Regions from separate parts of the Bradyrhizobium sp. TM233 genome, predicted to be linked through region 1. Evidence: predicted binding sites of a transcription regulator. Region 1 holds the regulator's gene; the other holds the start of a gene.

Evidence for each region. The regulator PhoB, encoded in region 1, activates phosphate uptake and scavenging genes when phosphate is short. The targets are predictions, from matches to a motif close to TGTCATNNANCTGTCAT.
Region 2: AABA86_RS12790 (acetoacetate decarboxylase) is a predicted target of PhoB. The motif match lies at 1,942-1,958, and genes of this name have one in related genera.

The regions. Positions count from the first base shown of each region.
Region 1 covers NZ_BTIG01000001.1:1,016,586-1,019,793, reverse strand. Annotated here, with positions in the region: gene pstB (phosphate ABC transporter ATP-binding protein PstB) at 1-423, shown strand, start outside; gene phoU (phosphate signaling complex protein PhoU) at 435-1,151, shown strand; gene phoB (phosphate regulon transcriptional regulator PhoB) at 1,174-1,881, shown strand; gene AABA86_RS04860 (GcrA family cell cycle regulator) at 2,121-2,633, opposite strand; gene AABA86_RS04855 (aspartate aminotransferase family protein) at 3,090-3,208, shown strand, end outside.
Region 2 covers NZ_BTIG01000004.1:335,203-338,410, forward strand. Annotated here, with positions in the region: gene AABA86_RS12785 (transporter) at 1-909, opposite strand, end outside; gene AABA86_RS12790 (acetoacetate decarboxylase) at 1,020-1,799, opposite strand; gene AABA86_RS12795 (patatin-like phospholipase family protein) at 1,999-3,174, shown strand.

The DNA of each region.
Region 1 (3,208 bases):
TACGAGAAGATCTCGAAGTCCGAGATGGATGACCGCGTCGAGAAGGCGCTGCGCGGCGGCGCGCTGTGGAACGAGGTCAAGGACAAGCTCAACGCCTCCGGCCTGTCGCTCTCCGGCGGCCAGCAGCAGCGCCTGTGCATCGCCCGCACCGTCGCGGTGCGCCCTGAAGTGATCCTGTTCGACGAGCCCTGCTCGGCGCTCGATCCGATCTCGACCGCCAAGGTCGAGGAGCTGATCCAGGAACTGTCCGAGAACTACACGATCGCGATCGTCACGCACAACATGCAGCAGGCGGCGCGCGTCTCCGACAAGACCGCCTTCATGTATCTCGGCGAACTGATCGAGTTCGACGACACCAGCAAGATCTTCACGTCGCCGACCGACCGGCGCACGCAGGATTACATCACCGGCCGGTTCGGCTGAGGAGACGCAATATGGGTACCGAACATACCGCAAAGGCTTTCGACACCGACCTCCAGGAGCTCACCCGCCTGGTCGCCGAGATGGGCGGCATCGCCGAGCGCATGATCGTCGATTCCGTCGACGCGCTGATCCGCCGCGACGTCGCGCTCGGCCAGCGCGTCGTCACCATCGACGCCGAGCTCGACGCGTTGCAGAAGCGCATCGAGGAACGCGCCGTGCTCACCATCGCTCGCCGCCAGCCGATGGCGGTGGACCTGCGCGAGATCGTCGGCGCGATGCGCGTCGCGACCGACCTCGAGCGCATCGGCGACCTCGCCAAGAACATGGGCAAGCGCGTCGCCGCGCTGGAGACCGACTTCCATCCGCTGAAGCTGTTCCGCGGCCTGGAGCACATGACCGACCTCGTGCAGCAGCAGGTCAAGTCGGTGCTGGACGCCTATGCCGCACATGATCTGCCGGCGGCGATGGCGGTGTGGAAGGGCGACGAGGAAGTCGACGCGATCTGCACCTCGCTGTTCCGCGAGCTCCTCACCTACATGATGGAGGATCCGCGCAACATCTCGTTCTGCATCCATCTGATGTTCTGCGCCAAGAACATCGAGCGGATCGGCGACCACGCCACCAACATCGCCGAGACCGTGTTCTACATGATCGAGGGCCAGGCGATGACCGACAAGCGGCCGAAGGGCGACATGACCACCTTCGCCACCACGATCCCGAATACCTGAAGTCTTAAGGAGCGACGACACCATGGGCGCACGCATTATGGTGGTTGAGGACGAGGAAGCTCTCACCGAGCTTCTCCGCTACAACCTCGAAGGCGACGGCTATGACGTCGAGACGGTGATGCGCGGCGACGACGCCGACACCCGCCTCAAGGAACACATCCCGGACCTGATCGTGCTCGACTGGATGCTGCCGGGCCTGTCGGGCATCGAGCTGTGCCGCCGGCTGCGGACCCGGCCCGACACCAAGCAGCTCCCGATCATCATGCTCACCGCGCGCGGCGAGGAGAGCGAGCGGGTGCGGGGACTTGCGACCGGCGCCGACGACTACATCGTCAAGCCGTTCTCGGTGCCGGAGCTGCTCGCCCGCGTGAAGGGCCTGCTGCGCCGCGCCAGTCCTGAGCGGCTCGCGACAGTGCTGGCCTATGGCGACATCGAGCTCGATCGCGACAAGCGCCGCGTGGCGCGCTCGGGCCGGCCGATCGATCTCGGTCCGACCGAATATCGCCTGCTGGAGTTCTTCCTGGAGCATCCCGGCCGCGTGTTCTCGCGCGAGCAGCTGCTCGACAGCGTCTGGGGCCGCGACATCTACATCGACGAGCGCACCGTCGACGTCCATATCGGCCGCCTGCGCAAGCTGCTCAATCTCGGCCGCGAGCAGGACCCGATCCGCACCGTCCGCGGTGCCGGCTACGCGCTGGACGACCGCTTCGCGAAGGCGGAGCAGGCGTAGGGTTTGCAAGCGCTGGAGTTGGTGGGCTGTCGCCTCACACTCAGCGTCGTCCCGGACAAGCGTCAGCGCAGATCCGGGACCCATAACCACAGGCAGTGATTTGGCGAAGACTCGGAGTGACCATCTCGCGCGACAACTGCGCCCTGTGGTTATGGATCCCCGCGTTCGCGGGGATGACACCGAGTTGGTTGAGGCGCCGTCGTGTGACGGCTGCCGTCTTTGCGATCAGCTAAATCCGCTCACCGCGGGCCCGGCTTTGCCGGGGCACGCCGGCGATCCGCCGCCGGCTGATAGGCCACGCGCGAGTGCTGGGCGCAGTAGGGCAGGCCGGACAGCGCCCGGCCGCCGCAGAAGAAGAAATCCGGGCTGGAGGGATCGCCGACCGGCCAATGGCAGGTCGCCTCGTTCAGCTCGAGCAGCGACAGCCGCTGGCTCATCGGCACCACGTTGTCGTAGGTGACGGGTTCAGCCTCCACCTCGACCTCGAAGGCCTGCGCCAGCGCGGTGTTGCCGCGCGCAATGGGGCGGGTCACCCGCATCATGTGCTGCGCGGGACGCGCCTTGCGCGGCCGGGGCGCTGCCGATGAAGGGCTCTTGGCACGGCCGGACAGACCGAGCCTGTGCACTTTGCCGATCACGGCATTGCGGGTCACATTGCCGAGCTCAGCTGCGATCTGGCTGGCCGAAAGTCCGGCCTCCCAGAGCTTTTTCAGCTGCTCGACGCGATCGTCGGACCAGGTCAAAACCGTCATTGCACCCTTTCCCTCGCTACGCGCCAGCCATCCTGGGGCCTCGCAGCGATTGCCTAAGCCTTCAAAAACCCGTGCCGTCAGAATCCCTTAAGGCTCGCCGGGCGCGTGACTGACGCCCGAACGTTTACGCCGGTACATGAGGACTCTTGGGATCAGAACCGCTGCACGAGATGTCGTATCTGACAATCCAAACGCTACAATATGGCGTGACTCCCGCGCAAGAGTCCGCCGACTCGCTTCCACATGTTCCGTGGTGAAAACCCGCAAAATCGGCACCGCAAGACTACGGATTCAGCGTTTCGCGAGGCTTTCCGGGCGGCATTGACACCCGTCTTGCCAGGCATAAGATAGTCGCGCGTGCCGCCCTTAAAAGGCGGCACGTTTCGTTTTCCGGGCCGGTCGATGGTGCGTTGCGCAATGCACGCGTCACACCGTCCGCAACATTCAAGTGACATCATGACTAACAGCGCAGCGCCGCATTTGCTCCCCGTTTTCGCCAGAGCCGACCTCGGCTTCGAGCGCGGCGAAGGCTGCTGGCTGATCGCGACCAATGGCGATCGCTATCTCGATTTCAC
Region 2 (3,208 bases), on a different contig from region 1:
GCCCTTGGTGTTCATGCCGAAAATGCCGGTGACCAGCGTCGGCGGCAGCAACAGCGAGGTCACGATCGAGAGGGTGTGGAGATGGCGGTTGCTCTCCTCCTCGTTCTTGAAGCGCAGCTCTTCCTCGAGCAGGCGGCTGCGCTCGCGCAGCTCGACGATGTCGTGATCGAGCCCGTCGAGCCGCTGCGCCAGCTTGCCGGCCTGGATCCGCAGCGCCGGCGACAGATGATCGGTGTTCTTTTGATCGAGACGGTGAAACAGCGTGCGCAATCCGGTGAGCTGCCGATGCAGCCGCACGCAGGTGCGGCGGAGCCGGCCGAGATTGCGGCGCATCTCCGGCCTCGCGTCATCGGCCAGGATGCGCTCCTCGATATCGTCGATCTCCTGGCCGAGCTTGTCGGCCATCCGGTCCAGCGTGTCGGCGACCTCGTCGACGATCTTTTCGAGCAGATGAGCGACATTGTCGACGCGGTAGCCGCCTTCGAGCACCCGCCGCGTGGCGTCCGCCGAGCACAGCGCCTGATGGCGGCCAGAGACCAGCAGGTGCTCGGTCATGGCGAAGCGCAGGAACGCGGTCTCCTCCGTCGCGCTGTCGATCTCGCGCACGAGATCGGAGAACACGCCGTAGACGCAATGGTCGATGACGTGAAGCTGCTGGAAGGTGTCGTGCGACAGCAGCAGCTCGCGCGCCAGCGGCGGCAGCTGCGACGCCGCGATCCAGGGCCGCGCGCGTGCGTCCGTGAGGTTGAAATGCAGCCACAGCCGTCCGTCATGGCTGAACTCGATCGGCCGGTCGACCTGCAGCGCCTCGGCGCCGCCGTCGCTGTGCAGGCGGAAGGCCCAGACCAGGCCGGGAATGGCGGGTCCGGCGTTCGATAATGCGCTGGCAAGCTTTGCCGGCTCAGCCATGGATAGCCCCAACCGTCAACAACTGCCCCATTCCGGAAGATGGCTGACGGCATCTTCCGGACCCAGGCGGGTACTCAATTACGCCAGTGTTACAGTTTGATGATGCCGCCCTATTCCGCCGCCAGCCCGGTCGCGGCTGCCTCGGCTTGCCTGATGTAGTCGTGCACGACGCGGCCGAACGGCAGCGTCAGATCGGCGATGTAATGATGCGCCCCGAGGCAGCGGCGGACCGGGAAATCGGCGACCGGCGCATTGACATGCGGCACCAGATGCAGCCGGCCCGGCCCCATCCAGGAGCCCTTCGGCACGATATCGATCAGGTTGATCGCGACCAGCTGGCAGACTTCGAGACGACCGTCGACGCCCGGGATCATCTTCAGATTCACTTGCGTCTTCGACAGCGTGGCGCGGGTGAGATCGCCGTTGCCGGCCATGCTCTCGTGCTTGTAGCCCATGGTGCCCATGGCGACGAGCTGGCCGGCATATTCCAGCGTGCCCGTCAGCGTGTCCTTGACGATCTCGAGCTTGGGATGGGCGTACTTCTTGGGAAAGCCCCAGATCTCGCGGCCGGCGGCGATCGGCGGATCGTCGTCGAGATACATCTGCGAGACGAAATTGACGTCCTCGCCGTTGAGGCGCGCGGGGATGACGAGGCCGGATTCGGTGTAGCTGCCGAAGCCGGAGGAATCCGGCATCTTGATCCACTCGTAATGCACGATCGGCTGGTCGATCGGCTGCAACGGCTCAGGCAGGCCGGCGCGGATCAGCTCCGGGTCGGTCTCGTAGGTGATGACGAGGAATTCGCGGTTGACGAACCGGTACGGACCGGCCGGATAGCTCGGCCCCGCCGCGGGCATGGACGGAAGTCTCAGCACGTCTTCGCTTCGCATCGCTGGTCTCCTGTGAATCCCGATCGGCGGCAATTGCTAACGATCCTCATTGACTGCGATGTGAAGCTTTTCCGTCAGGCGCACGACCCCTGCCGTTGCAGCGTGGTCGGTCTGCGCTACCGGCGATGTATCGGTGCCGCCTTGTCATCACGCCGTCACCACGTGACGCAATCGTCTGGCGCAAGCAGGAGGCATCGCCATGGACGCCCGCACGTCGCAACCGACATATCAGAGCCATCAGGCGCCCTCGCGGGGCTGGCGGCCCGAACGCTGCGATCGCGTCGCGCTCGTGCTGCAGGGCGGCGGCGCGCTCGGGGCCTACCAGGCCGGCGTCTATCAGGCGCTGCACGAGGCCGGCATCGAGCCCGACTGGGTCTGCGGCGTCTCGATCGGCGCGATCAACTCCGCCATCATCGCCGGCAACAAGCCGGAGAAGCGGCTCGAGGCGCTGCGCATCTTCTGGGAGCGCATCACCAACCGCAAGATCTGGCACTACACGCCCGACGGCGACATCTTCCGGCAGTGGCGCAATTTCACCAGCGCGTGGATGACGTCGGCGATGGGCCAGCCCGGCTTCTTCACCCCGCACCAGGTCAATCCCTGGCTCAGCCCGGTCGGCGCGCGCACCGCGACCAGCTATTACGACACGATGCCGCTGAAGGAGAGCCTGCTCGAGCTCGTCGACTTCGATCTCATCAACGAGAAGAAGGTCCGCTTCGCGGTCGGCGCGGTCAACGTGCTCTCGGGCAATTTCATCTATTTCGATAATTCCCATGACGAGATCGAGCCGGAGCACATCATGGCCTCCGGCGCCCTGCCCCCGGCGCTGCCGATGGTGCGGATCGGCACCGATCATTTCTGGGACGGCGGCATCGTCTCCAACACCCCGCTGCAGCATCTGCTCGACCAGGAGGATGCGCTCAACTCGCTGGTGTTCCAGGTCGACCTGTTCAGCGCGCGCGGCGTGCTGCCGCGCTCGATCCAGGACGTGATGGCCCGCCACAAGGACATCATGTATTCCTCGCGCACCCGCCACAACACCGACGTCTATCGCCGCACCCACAATCTCAAGGTCCTGCTCTACAAGGCGCTGGCGAAGCTGCCGGACGAGCAACTGTCCGACGAGGAGCGCAAGCTGAAGGGGAGCTTGTGCCACATGCCGGAGATCGCGATCCTGCATCTGATCTATCAGCAGAAGGCCTATGAGGGCGACGCCAAGGACCACGAGTTCTCGGGCACCTCGATGCGCGAGCACTGGACCAGCGGCTATGAAGACACCAAGCGCACGCTGAAGCGCCGCGACTGGATCAAGATGCCGGAGGAAGGCATGGGCCTCGTCGTGCACGACGTGCACCGGGAGACGGAGAGCGCGTAAGGGCCGCTTGTCTCCCGGACGCGCAGCCTTGCTG